DNA from 2 places in the Geobacillus sp. Y412MC52 genome. Region 1 is predicted to be linked to the other one. Evidence: riboswitches for the same ligand, from Rfam matches in the RefSeq annotation. Region 1 holds a riboswitch; the other holds the start of a gene.

Region 1 (7,247 bases):
TTTGCCATACCGCCTTCGTCCCTTCTTCATCAAGCAGCGCCGTCGGCTCATCCAAAAACAAGACATCCGGCTCAAGCGCCAGCACCGAAGCGAGCGCCAACCGCTGCTTCATCCCGCCGGAAAGCGTATGAATATCAGTATGCGGGGCGATCTCCAAACCGACCTGGTCCAGCAGGGCGCGGATGCGGACGGGCATCTCGTGGCGCGGCACGCTCTGATTTTCAAGGGCAAAGGCGATTTCCTCGTCCGCATACGGCATGCAAAATTGCGCATCAGGATCTTGGAAAACATAGCCCCACCGTTCCGGCCGCTTAAGACGCTCCGCTTTCATCGGCACATCGATCGAGTGGGGAATGATGCCAGCCATCACTTGCAATAATGTCGACTTGCCGCATCCCGACGGACCAAGGAGGAGCACTTTCTCCCCCTCGGCAATCGAAAGCGACAAGTCGCGAAACAGCAGCCCGTCGCTCCCGGGAAATTTCAGGCGCAGCCGATCAATCGCAATTGCTTGTTTCATCGCCATTCGCCGCCTTACCGGTTCAACGCATCGTAATCGTCTTTTGAAGCCGGCCGCCACATTTGCGTCACTCCGGTTTTTTCGAGCGCTTTCGCCAATGAAACAGCAAGCACGCCGGAGATGAGGATGGCGCCGATAAAACGCGCCAGCAAAAAGAGCGCCATATTCCATGGGGCGAGCGCCTCAATATAGCCTTTGTAAAAGTCCATGATGAGCGAGCCAATCGTCGCCCCGACCGCGCCGAGCGATACAACGAACGTATCAAAGCGCCGATAGCGGAAGGCGGCAAAGACGAGCTCGGCAAACAGCCCTTGAACGACCCCGTAAATGAGCACTTCAAGCCCCCATTGCGATCCCATGATCAGCTCGCCGGACGAAGCCGCAATCTCCGCGAGCAACGCCACCCCTGGCTTGCGAATGAGCAAATAAGCGAGCGAGGAGGCGATAAACCACATGCCGTAAATGAGTTGATCGAGATGAAACCCTACTGCTCCCACCGCGCTATATAGCGGGCCCCATAATTTGTAAATAATGCCAAACACAATCGCAATGACGATCGTCGTTAAAATATCCGCCAATTTTAACCCTTTTGTCTTCACTTCCATCCTGTTCTCCTCCTTGTCTCACGTCAACGGCTCGCCGCCAATTCAGCCGACGGCCACTGCTCAAGCCGATACGCCATCTCCCAAAACTCGTACTCATATTCGCTGCTGATGAGGAAATGCCGCTTCATCCGATGGCGATCCTCTTCGGTGACCGCGTCAGCGATGTCGTCAAGCCGCGCGATTTGCTCTTCCACAAGCGAGCGGAACCAGTCCGAACTGTAGGTGCCGATCCATTTTTCATAAATCGGATCGTTCGGGCGGCACGTTTTCAAGCGCTCGCCAATTTCGTAATACAGCCAGTAGCACGGCAAAATGGCGGCGATAACATCACCGAGATGCCCTTCGTACGCCGCGCGGTACATGTGCGACGTATAGGCGTACGCCGTCGGCGCCGGAATGAACGCCGCCCTTTCCTCTTCCGTAATGCCCAAGAGCTCGGCGAACGTTTCATGCAGCGAAAGCTCGGCTTCGCACGTGCTTTGTGCATGGTGCGCCAACCGGGCTGTCGTCGCCAAATCCGGCGATTTCGCCGCCCCGATCGCCTGCACGCGGGCAAAATGGCGCAAATAATAGGCATCTTGCATCACGTAATAGCGAAACTTCTCGCGCGCAAGCGTCCCTTGGCCAAGCTCCTGAACAAACGGATGGCGGAAACTCGCCTGCCAGATCGGATCGGCCGCTTGGCGCAATTGTTTGGCAAATGACATTCGTTTTCCCCCTTTTTGGCAAAATAAAAACGCCGCTTCCTTTGCCGATTGGCGTAAAGAAAGCGGCGTGGGCATGCGACGTTGGCCAGGCAAAGCCTAGCCTTGCTGTGCTGCTCCTCCACTTCCCTACGCTGGCATTACCCAGATCAGGTGCTAAGGGTCTCAAAGGCACACTTTGATCTCAGCCTTTCTAAAGGCCCCCCTAGTGGATGATGGTGCAATTTTCAGTTTTCTTTACACTTAATCATACCATGGCACGAACGATTGTCAATCTTTTTTTCTCCGACGTTGCGCTATGCGTTGCAATCCGCTATGATGGAAACGCAGCAATTGACGACGGAATGGGAGTGGAAACGATGGCGAAGGTCATCCTGAAAAGAGAACGGAAAAAACGGCTTGAGCAAGGGCATCCATGGATTTTTCAAAGTGAAGTCGACCGCATCGAAGGCGATGCGACGCCGGGCGACTTCGTTGACGTTTACAATCATCAAGGTTATTGGCTGGCGAAAGGATATATCAACCCCGCTTCGCAAATCATCGTCCGCGTCTTGACGCAAAACCCAAACGATGAACTCGATGAGCGCTTTTTCATCGACCGCATCCGTCAGGCGTGGGCGTACCGTGAACGGATGATTCCCGGCGTTCGCTCCTGCCGCGCCGTCTATGGCGAAGCCGACTTTTTGCCCGGATTGATCGTCGACAAATATGAAGATGTGCTTGTTGTGCAAATTTTGGCGCTCGGCATGGAAAGGCGGAAAGACTGGATTTTGCGCGGCTTGCTTGACGTGTTTGCCCCAAGGGCCATTTATTTGCGCAACGATGTGTCCGTTCGGGAGCTTGAGGGTCTCAAACAAGAAAAAGGCTTTTGGTACGGGAAAGCGGAAACGGAAATCGAAATCGAGGAAAACGGCGTGAAATACATCGTCGATATTGAAAACGGACAAAAAACCGGCTTTTTCTTCGACCAACGGCAAAACCGCGCCGCTCTTCGTCCGCTCATCGGTCCGGAGACGACCGTGCTCGACTGCTTCACCCATACCGGCTCGTTTATGCTAAACGCTTGTCTGTATGGGGCAAAACATGCTACTGCCGTCGATATTTCTGAACATGCCATCGAAACGGCGAAACGGAACGCCGCGTTAAACGGATTCACGAACGTTGAATTTGTCGTCGCCAACGCCTTCGACTATTTGCGCGAGTCGGTGCGCGCCGGCAAACAGTGGGATGTCGTCATCATCGACCCGCCGGCGTTCGCGAAATCGGCCCATGCCGTCCCGAAGGCGCTGCGCGGCTATAAAGACATTAACTTAAACGGATTGAAGCTTGTCAAAGACGGCGGCTTTTTCGTCACATCAAGCTGCTCGTACCACGTCCGCCCGCACCTATTTCAAGAGATGATCGCTGATGCGGCATTTGACGCGAAAAAAGTGCTGCGCCAAGTATATTGGAACGGCGCCGGCTACGACCACCCGAAACTCCTTGCCGCGGAAGAAGGCGACTACTTAAAATTCGCCATTTACGAAGTGCATTCTCGGCGGTGACGAGCCGCCCTCAAAGGCCGTTTCGATGCGCTGCTGGGCAGAAAAAACGCCTAGGGGTTATCCCTAAGCGTTTTTTCGTTCCCTGGAGCGAAGCGATTGTTCTTTATGCAAGACCGACAGATAGACAAGCATCGAAAGGAGCACCGAACCGCTAGCAGCTAAATAAATGCTCGGATAGCCGAACCAATGGCTGATTTGGCCAAACACCATCGCCCCGACGCCGACCCCTAAATCAAAAAACGAGAAAAATGTCGCGTTCGCCATTCCCTTGCGGTGGGCAGGCGCCCGCTCGACGGACCACGCCTGCAGCCCCGGTTGCACCATGCCAAAGCCGAAACCGTACAGCACCGCCGCCAAAAGCAACGCCCATTCTCCCGGCAGCCAAGCGAGAAGAAGCATCGCCAGCAAAATAAGCCCCGCACCAGGGAGAAAGACGGCTCGATGCCCTTTTCGGTCATACAACTGGCCAGCGAACGTTCGCGTCACCATCAAGGCAAGCGCGTAAAGCAAAAAGTACAGTTGCAGGCCGCCGATCTGTTTTTGCGCCGTATATAGAGGCAAGAATGAGGCGATGCCGCCGAACGTCACCGTCAAGAAAAACAACAGCAACGACGGGGTCAAAGCGCTTTTTTCATACAAATCCCATCTGTTCGCCCCTTTGCCATGCACGGCTTCCGCTTTTTTATACGTGATCGCGGCGGCAAACAGCACCGAAGCGACTCCAAGCGCCGCACAAATGGCAAACAGATGGCTAAACGGAATCATAGCGGCAAGCACAAGTCCAAGCGACGGACCAAACGCCAAGGCGATATTCCCGGACAGCCCGTAATAGCCCATTCCTTCCCCGCGGCGACTCGCTGGAATGATGTCCGTCGCCACCGTCCCGGAAGCGGTTGTCGAAAACCCCCAGCCGATTCCTTGGACGACCCGCATCAAAAAGAGAAGGAAAATGCTTGAGATCAAGCTGTAGGAACCGACAGAAATGACAAAAATGAGAAGCCCCAATAAAAACACAAACCGGCGCCCTTTCGTCTCAAGCGCATGGCCGGCGAACGGACGGACGATGAGCGCCGAAAACGTAAACACACCGACGACAACGCCAATCAGCTGATCGTTGCCGCCCAAATGCTTGACAAACAGCGGAAGGGTCGGCAGCGTCATTTGAAACCCAAGAAACACAAAAAAATTGGCCAAACAAATCAAAACAAAATCTTTCGTCCATATTTTTTCTTTTTGTTCTGCAATAAGCGGCTGCTGCTCCGCTCCCATACCGATCCCCCTTGCGAACTATGTATTTCGTGTCCCTTAATATTTGTTAGTATAACATAATCCTATGCCGCCGTTTAAGCAAAATGCTATTTCACCGTTCTCCCGGCAGGATGACGACAAAAAAGCCCCGCCCAGCCGGCGGTTCCCGGTTGTTGTTTGCGCAGCACCATCCTTCTATGATGCATGAAGAAAAAAGCCACCGAAGAATCGGCAGCCTTTACCATCCTTTTCGTTTGCGCAACGACGCAACTTGCGCGGTATGATGTTTCCCATGCCATGCATACAACGCGGTCAATACATACAGCGGCATCTCCCCCGCTGCCCCTTCCGGCCGAACGGTTCGGTGAAAATCTGCCTCCGTCATCGATTCAAGCAACGCCGCCCATCGCGCATGCAGCCCGTCAAGCAATAAAAGCGACGGTTCAATGGGCAACGAGCAAGCATCGGCCGTTTTCGCCCATTCGCTTTCCGCAAACGGCTTCACCGTTGGGCCGTCTTCCGTCACTCCCCATTTCGTGCGCAAAAACGCATTCATGCTTGCATCAGCCAAATGATGGACGACTTGGGCAACCGTCCAGCCGCCGTCGCGATACGGCGTGTTCAGCTGCTCATCGTTCAAGCCGGAAACAGCGGTTCTTAAGTCGTTTGGCAGCCCGCGGATGGCAGCAATCCACTCTTGCACCTCCCCAGCCTCAAACTGCTGCGGCGCTTGAAACGTTCCGATCGGGTAGCGAATCGGATCGATCGTTGCCATGTTGATCATCCCCCTTCCGTATTCATTCATTCCACACGGAAAGGCAAATTCCTTCTTATTCTTTCCAGATGTATACACGCGCCTCGTACGGCTTCAGCTTAAAACGCGTCGCATTTTTATGCGGACGGACCGGGTAGTTCGAGAGCGCCAAATCGCTTGACTGAAGGCGGAAGCCGTCATAGCGGTAAAGTGAAGGACGATCGGATACGTTGACCATGATAAGCGCCCGATCGCGGCCAAGCGTTCTTGTGTACGCGTAAATGGATGGGTGGTTTTCCAAAAGCAGATCGTACGTTCCATAAACAAACAGCTCGTTCGCTTTCCGAAGCTGAATCATTTGTCGATAAAACGACCATACCGAGTTCGGGTCGCGCCGCTCGGCCTCGACATTGATCGTACGATAGTTTTCGTTCACCTTGATCCATGGCGTACCTGTCGTGAATCCAGCGTTTGGGGCACCAGACCATTGCATCGGGGTGCGCGAGTTGTCACGCCCGGTTTGCCAAATGATCTTCATCACTTCCTCATGCGTCCGGCCGTTCGCCCGTTCGAGTTCATACAGACGCAAGGCAGCGACATCGCGGTAGTCGCGAATGTCGGAAAATTGCACGTTCGTCATCCCGATCTCTTGCCCTTGGTAAATGAACGGCGTCCCTTGCATGAAAAAGTAGAGCGCGCCAAGCGCCTTCGCGCTCTCCGCCCAATACTCGCCGTCATTTCCCCATGTCGACACTGATCGAGGCAAGTCGTGGTTTTCCAAAAAGAGCGCGTTCCACCCACGGTTTTCCAATCCTTTTTGCCATTTCGTCAACGTCCGCTTCAGCCGGCGGACATCGATCGAACCATCGGCTTTCCTTTTCCAAAGCCCTAAATGCTCAAACTGAAAAATCATATGAAACACGCCGTTTTCTTCCCCGACCCATTGTTCGGCCTCATCAACCGTTACTCCGTTCGCCTCGCCGACCGTCATAATGTCATATCGTGCAAACGTTTGCTCTTTCAACTCTCGCAAATACTCCATAATCCCTGGCTGGTTCATGTGCGCAGCAAATGACGGCACGTACTTCAGCCCCTTCGGATTTGGCAAATCGGGAAGACCCGGCTTTTTCTTAATGTGGGAAATCGCGTCGATGCGAAAGCCGTCGATGCCTTTATCCAGCCACCAGTTGATCATCGCATAAAGCGCCCGCCGCACTTCGTCGTTTTCCCAATTCAAGTCGGGCTGTTTGACGTCAAAAATATGCAAGTAATACTGACCCGTCCGCTCGTCATACTGCCATGCCGAGCCGCCGAAAATGCTTTCCCAGTTGTTCGGTTCGCGCCCGTCTTTGCCGTCGCGCCAAATGTACCAGTCGCGCTTCGGATTGTCTCGCGATGACCGCGATTCGATAAACCACGGATGCTCATCACTCGTATGATTGATGACCAAATCCAAAATGATTTTCAACCCGCGCCGATGGGCTTGGGCAAGCAATTCATCGAAGTCATCCATCGTTCCAAACTCATCCATAATGGCATAATAATCGCTGATGTCATATCCGTTATCGGCGTTCGGCGACCGGTAAATCGGACAAATCCAAACGATGTCGACTCCAAGCTCCACCAAATAATCCAGCTTTTCGATGATGCCGCGAAGATCACCGATGCCGTCGCCGTTGGCATCCATAAAGCTGCGAGGATAAATTTGATACGCAACGCCTTCTTTCCACCATGTTTTTTTCAAGGCTGCCTCCTCCTTGCGCACACGTTTTCACTATTAACTGTACACTATATTGGTGCGGTAAACAACTTCTCTTTTTCTCAAAAAAACAGCCGGTTGGCGGGGCTGCACGCTCCTGCCAACCGGCTGGG
Region 2 (7,247 bases), 160 kb from region 1:
GTTGCTCTTGATCACCGAAAGCGCTCGAATCATGTCCCGGTTTCCGACTACGTATCCGATGCGGCAGCCGGCCATGTTATAGCTTTTGGACAACGATCCAAATTCCACCGCCACTTCCTTTGCCCCGTCCACCTGCAAAATGCTCGGCGCTTGAAAACCGGCAAACGTCACGAACGAGTAGGCCGCATCATGAGCAATGAACATCTGGTGCTGACGGGCAAGTGAAACGGCTTCGGCAAATACATCCAAATCGACAGCGGCGGCCGTCGGATTGCTCGGATAATTGAGAAACATGATTTTCGCTTGGTCATAAACGGACGAGGGAAGCGCATCAAACCGAGGAATATAACCATGTTGCGCATCGAGCGGCAGCGATAGGCTCTGGCCGCGGGCAAAATGGACGGCCGTCCGGTAGACAGGATAGCCCGGATCAGGCACTAAGGCGAGCTCGCCGGGATTGAGAACGGCTTGCAGCAAATGGACGATTCCTTCTTTCGAGCCGATTAACGCCAACACCTCGGTCTCCGGATCGAGCTTGACGCCATATTCCCGTTCATAAAAACGCGCGACCGCTTCCCGATACTCCCTGCAGCCGCCATACGGCGAATACGTATAGTGTTCTGGCGCATCGAGCGCTTCTTTCAACGCTTCGATGACAAAGGAAGGGGGCGGCAAATCGGGGGCGCCGATCCCTAAATCAATGACATCGACCCCGAGCTTTAGCAGTTCTTCTTTTTTCTTCTGAAATCGGGAGAACAAATATGGCGGCATCGTCTGCACAATATCGGAAAATGTGTTCAATCCCATCCCTCCTCATGGCCCTTCGTTTCAGTTTATGCGCACGCCCATCACCCTCATGCCCGTCTCACGTTCAAGAAGCAGCCTATAATACCAATGGCTTTCTCACATCAAGACATCATCAAAATCTTTTTTCTCGAAAAGCGGTCGATGCAGGAGAAGTGGTTATTTTTTCACTAAGCTGCTAGAAAAACGCGATCAACCTTCTGAAACCCGGCCCTTTCGCCATAAAAAGAAGCGGCCGGCATCATCCACGGTTCGATGACGCAACTGGCCGCTGTCTATGGAAGCGAAGCGCCGGCGAAGGCGCCGCGATAGACTGCGCAGTTTTCCCCGCATGATCATTCTATGACTAGAAATTTGCACCTTATGCCATTATCATAATCAATCCGAAACGATTTGTAAATATATTTTTTAAAAATTATATATTTTTAAAATAATAAGGAACCGGACCAATTTGCACAACAAACAAGAGGGGCGGTCAACTACCCCCACTTAGCTAACGCTTGAAGTGGGGGCTTGCAACTCCCCAGAAGTGCGAGCGGACTTCGTCCTCCTTCCTTGACTTGGGGTTGCATCAGGGGGCAGGTTGACAACTACCCAACGACGCAGGTCATGCCTGTGTCGTTCCTTCAACGATGTACTCTATTCCTTTTCGTTGAAGGTTCATAGCACCAATGCGGTCATCGTTTGAGGTATATCCGCATGTTCGACAACAAAAGGTGTGTGTACGTTTCTTTCGATTGGCTTTTTCCGTATGACCACACTTTGGACATGTCAAAGAGGTGTAATGCGGAGCAACCACAATCACTTTTGACCCATGCAAACGTGCCTTATACTCTAACATTTGACGGAACTGATAGAAAGCCCACGATACGGTTTCATATCGGTCATGGATACGTACACGTTCTGTTTTTTCACGAATGCCTGTTAAATCTTCTAATACAAAAAGGGTACGTTCTCCATATTGACGAACGAGTGCCTTCGTGACAGCATGGTTCACATCCGTCATCCAACGGTTTTCTCGTTGTCCGATTGTTTTCAACTTCCGACGCGCAGAAGCCGTCCCTTTTTGCTGGAGGGTTTTTCGCATTCGTTTGTACTTGGCACGCATATGCTTGATTTTTCGTCCGTTAAAAAAGATAGTTTTCCCTTGCGAATCATAAGCTACTGCAAGAAAGTTAACCCCTACATCGACACCGACCACTTGGCGAATGTTGTGTTCATCTACGGTTGGAATTGTTTTGGTCATGGGGATGTGCAAAAAGAATTTGTTATGCTTGTAGACGAGTTTGGCTGTGCCAAACGTCCATGAGCCATCAAAATATGGTTCCATGCCTTTTGGTTCGAATGACACTTTGATTCGTCCTTCTAGCGTATTGACAGAAAATAACCCTTGAACAATGGAGTAATCTCGATTCCAAACGAGATCATATTCAGGCTTTTTAAAGCGAACCAATGTCCATTCGTGACCATTGCTTTTTAGGGAACGGTATCTAGCGATCACCGTTTTAATCACAGATTGCGCCATTTGCGAACGCAAAGCGTAGTTTGATCGAAGTAGACGATAGGTCATGTCGTGTAACTTGGCTTGTGCAAGCACTTTTGTGTCAAAAATCACAACAGACACAGCGTTGCACGCTTGTCGATAAGCGGAAAGGGTGGCTTTCAATACTTCTGCTTGTTCCGCTGTTGGGTAAATTTTTATTTTGGCTGTTAACGTCATGTCCATTTGTCTCACCTCTCTTTCACTAAAAGTGATACAAAAACACAAAAAAAGCGATTCCTCCCCCACTTACTCCCTTTGGTCGTTGAAGTGGGGGTCTCCTCGCCAAAGACGATGAACGTTCGCCCCCCTCCGCTGCTTCGATCAGCACCGAGCGTTTTCCAGCTCATGCTTTTTCCGTTGATCGAACTTCTATATCCTCTCCACCATGCCGAGCATCGCAGCCCGCTTCTTGTCATTGATACAGCGACGACCCTTGCCGAATAAATTGTTGCGCTTTTTCTTTCATCCCCTCCTCTTTGATTTTCCGTTGCAGTTCATGTGAAATGTTCATGGAACAAAATTTCGGCCCGCACATCGAACAAAAATGGGCCGTTTTCGCCGCCTCAGCCGGCAATGTTTCATCATGATACTCGCGGGCCCGTTCCGGATCGAGGGATAAATTGAACTGATCGTTCCAACGAAATTCAAAGCGCGCTTTCGAGAGCGCGTCGTCACGCTGCTGAGCGGCTGGATGCCCTTTTGCCAGATCAGCCGCATGGGCGGCGATTTTATAGGCCACGACCCCGGCGCGTACGTCCTCTTTATTCGGCAACCCTAAATGTTCTTTGGGCGTTACGTAACAAAGCATCGCCGTTCCATAAGCGCCAATGATGGCGGCGCCAATCGCTGACGTAATATGGTCATACCCGGGCGCGATGTCGGTGACAAGCGGCCCTAACGTATAAAACGGCGCTCCATGACAAATTTCCTGTTCCCGCTCGACATTTTCGCGAATTTTATGCATCGGAATGTGCCCCGGCCCTTCGATCATCACCTGCACATCATGCTTCCAGGCGATTTTCGTCAGCTCGCCGAGCGTCTTGAGTTCCGCAAACTGCGCCTCATCGTTCGCATCGGCGATGGAGCCGGGGCGCAACCCGTCGCCAAGGGAGATCGCGACATCGTATTGTTTCAAAATCTCGCAGATTTCTTCAAAATGCGTATACAAAAAGTTTTCTTCATGGTGGGCCAAACACCATTGGGCGATGATCGAGCCGCCGCGCGAGACAATTCCGGTCGTCCGGTTGGCGGTGAGCGGAATGTAATGAAGCCGCACACCGGCGTGGATCGTCATGTAGTCGACTCCTTGTTCAGCCTGCTCGATGAGCGTCTCGCGGTACACGTCCCATGTCAGCTTCTCCGGCACCCCTCCTACCTTTTCGAGCGCCTGATAAATCGGCACCGTTCCCACGGGGACCGGCGAATTGCGGATGATGTACTCGCGCGTTTCATGAATGTGTTTGCCGGTCGATAAATCCATCACCGTATCGGCGCCCCAACGCACCGCCCAAAGCAATTTTTCCACTTCGTCTTCAATCGATGAAGAAACAGCCGAGTTGCCGATATTGGCATTAATTTTCACATGGAAACAACGGCCGATGATCATCGGTTCGCTCTCTGGATGGTTAATATTGGCCGGAATAATGGCCCGACCAGCGGCGACTTCTTGGCGGACAATTTCTGGATCGATTTGTTCACGAATCGCGACAAACTCCATTTCTGGCGTAATGATCCCCCGTTTGGCGTAATGCATTTGTGTCACTGTTTTTCCGGGCTTTGCCCTCAATGGACGGCGCACAAACGGAAGCGAACGTTGGATCGCAACAGAAGACCGCTCCATTTCCTCCACATCGCCGCGCTCGACAATCCAGCGACGGCGAAGAGGAGGCAAGCCTTTCTCCACGTCCGGTTCAAAATCCGGATCCGTATACGGGCCCGTCGTATCGTAGACACGCACCGGTTTGTTTTCCACCATTCCTTGCGGCGTTTTCGTTGGCGACAAAGCAATTTCTCTCATCGGCACGCGCACATCCGGGCGCGACCCTTCGATGTACACTTTGCGGCTTTCCGGAAACGACATAAACGAGCGGATGTTTTCCATGCGTGGCTTCCCCTTTCAACATAAAATGATGAAAGATCAGATCTGAAGCCACACCGTCTGAAGCGGGGCAAACACGAGAATAGGCGATGGCGGCCGATTCAAAATAAAAACAGGTTCCGACACCGGAACCTGATCGAAGGCAAAAGGCCAAATGAACAAGACACGTCCATCTGTTCCCGCTGCCTGCTTCCCTACGCTGGCATGACCCAGATCAGGTTCAAAGGGTCAAAGAACTTCATCGCGTTCTTTTCTCAGCCCGGCTCTCGGACTCCCCTAGCAGATAAGCGTATCACAATGATGACTGACTTTTTTTATTTTATCAAGCAATTGGCAAAGATGCAAACCATTTTATTCTAAACGTTGACTCCCACACGTCGTTTGAAAGCCCCTCTTTCTCGAAGAAAGCGTCCTTTTCCTCACTCACACAGAAAATTTCTTCAGCATTGCCCGCATCTCGTCCGCCATCTGACCGAGCGATGTCGACGAAGAGGCGATTTCCTCGACGGAAGCCATTTGTTCCTGCGTCGCTGCCGATACGTTGGCCGCACCGGACGCTGACTGTTCGACAATATTGGTCATCTGTTGGAGTGCGTCGTTCACTTGACGAGCATGCTCCGTCATTTGCTCGATGGCGGACGATACTTGTCCAATTTGTTTGCTCACTTGGCCGACCTCCTCGCGAATATGGGCAAATGATTGGCCGCATGCCGCCGCCACGTTCAATCCTTTCGCCACTTCGGAGATTACCTGTTCGGCAGACGCAACCGCCCGCTTCGTTTCTTCTTGAATGTAACCGATCAGCTCGGAAATTTGTTGCGCTGAGCGCGCTGATTGTTCTGCGAGCTTCCGCACTTCATCCGCGACAACCGCAAACCCTTTCCCTTGCTCGCCGGCGCGCGCCGCTTCGATCGCCGCATTGAGCGCCAACAAATTCGTCTGCGACGCAATGCCGGTGATCGCTTCCGTAATCTGTCCAATCTCGTTGGAGCGCTCCCCAAGCCCTTTCACCACCTGGCCGAGCGTTTGCACATGATCGTAAATGAACTGCATTTGCTTGGACATTTGTCCGATTGACTGCTTGCCGTCCTCTGCTTTCGCCGATGTTTTCTCAGCCTGGTGCGCCACTTCTTTCGTATGGAAAGCGACGTCGCTCAATGTTTGGGAAATATCATGCACGGACGCGGCGGTGGTGCGGACAGCATCGGCCTGCTCCTCCGCACTTGCCGCAAGCGTTTCCATCGTTGTCGCAATTTGCTCTGTCGCTTTCGTCGTCTGTTCGGCGACGGCGGCAAGCTGCTGAGAATATTGCGCTACTTCTTCGGCATGATGTTGGACTTGCCCCATCACACTTTGCCAAGCGTTTGCCATATCGTTTAACGACGCCGCAATCGGCCGCAGCTGCTGCACGCGATCAAGCGGTATGCGCACCGTCAAATCTCCGCCTGTCATCTTGCCTAAATGTTCGTTAATAACGGCAATCGGGGCAACAAACCGTCGATAGTTGAGCGTTGCCGAAACGAAGCCGAGCATCGCGCCAAACAGCACCGTAGCAACAAGCGTCCACCAAAATGCCGCCCCGCGAATGCCGTTGACCAGGCATGTGGCCATGCCGATCGCCGCTGTGCCAGGAATGACAACGAACATTGTGCGGATAATATAACTGGATGAAGACAAAGTCGTTCTCCTCCTTTTCCATTATGCAATCGTCTTTTCTTTATCTTCACCGCTTAAATAGATTCGTGAATGATCATTCATTTTCCTTCCTGGCCATAATCATGAATGTGTGGATTTGCAAAGATTTTCTAGTCTAAAAGGCTGGTGAAAAACAACGGATTCGCTCGGTTTGGGAGAAATCGCAAGGAATTAAGTTGTGGCGCCGCAAGACTTTTCAATTTGAACAACAGTGTTGAAGAGCAATATTCCCTCTTAAATCGCCAGCCTTCTAAAAGGCTGGTGATTTAGTGAAAAGCCGCGGAAAACGGAATCTCTTCTCAAATTGAGAAGTCCTGTAAAATCAACGCTTCTCTTTCAGCCGAAAGCAACGGGTTCGGCGAAATCGGTCGTTTTTCACCAGCCCTCTAAAGGGCTGATGATTTAGTGAAAAACGCGGCTGATCCCGGTCGTTTTTTCATTTGAGAAACATTGAGAAATCAACTTTCATTTTTTGGAGAAATGCCGCTGATTGGCGTGCGACAGCCTTTTTTCACCGGCCTTCTAAAAAACAACAAGGCCCCACTCAAAAGCGTCATTCTTTTGATCGTTGATGATCCGTCACGAAAGATAAGAAAAGGCGTCCCGACCCTCTTGGGACACCCCCTGCTGTTTTCTGCTTTACACCGTCGGTTTTTCCGTTGTCACATACGTCCCAGCGATAAAATCGTGAATCGACCGTTTGTCTTCTCTCGCAGCAACCATAATCGCACTAATGATGAGACCAATGCCAAACGTGATAAAGTATACGAGTCCGCCAACGAACGAGCGCAAAAACATCGTGCCGATGCCGACTTTTCCGCCGTTGACTTTCGCAATCCGGATGCCAAGCATCCGCTTGCCGACCGTATATCCGTACCAAACAGCCGGAACGATTAACGCGTAAAGGATGTTCGCTAATGACGTAAACCAGTTCGTTTCCCAACTGCCAGTGATGAAATAGCCGATGATCGAAATCGGAATGCCAACGACAATCGCATCCAACAAGTTAGCCAACAGCCGCTTCCAAAATCCAGCCGGATTCGTCACCGCCATATGTCTTCCCTCCTGTTGCCTTTTCTATATTGTATTCTCCATTAACAGTATAAT

What was found. Region 1 has a riboswitch for thiamine pyrophosphate ahead of tenA (thiaminase II). Riboswitches for the same ligand answer to the same signal wherever they lie in the genome.
Region 2: linked by a shared signal. The riboswitch ahead of thiC (phosphomethylpyrimidine synthase ThiC) and the one ahead of tenA (thiaminase II) in region 1 are both predicted to bind thiamine pyrophosphate.

Annotation. Positions count from the first base shown of each region.
Region 1 is NC_014915.1:574,103-581,349, reverse strand. It holds gene GYMC52_RS03010 (ABC transporter ATP-binding protein) at 1-520, opposite strand, end outside; gene GYMC52_RS03005 (ECF transporter S component) at 535-1,125, opposite strand; gene tenA (thiaminase II) at 1,149-1,832, opposite strand; TPP riboswitch at 1,939-2,046, opposite strand; gene GYMC52_RS02995 (class I SAM-dependent rRNA methyltransferase) at 2,189-3,373, shown strand; gene GYMC52_RS02990 (MFS transporter) at 3,437-4,642, opposite strand; gene GYMC52_RS02985 (YfiT family bacillithiol transferase) at 4,860-5,396, opposite strand; gene GYMC52_RS02980 (glycoside hydrolase family 13 protein) at 5,452-7,119, opposite strand.
Region 2 is NC_014915.1:411,598-418,844, reverse strand. It holds gene GYMC52_RS02105 (aminotransferase class I/II-fold pyridoxal phosphate-dependent enzyme) at 1-801, opposite strand, end outside; gene GYMC52_RS02100 (RNA-guided endonuclease InsQ/TnpB family protein) at 1,412-2,530, opposite strand; gene thiC (phosphomethylpyrimidine synthase ThiC) at 2,760-4,448, opposite strand; TPP riboswitch at 4,620-4,733, opposite strand; gene GYMC52_RS02090 (methyl-accepting chemotaxis protein) at 4,869-6,122, opposite strand; gene GYMC52_RS02085 (RDD family protein) at 6,780-7,193, opposite strand.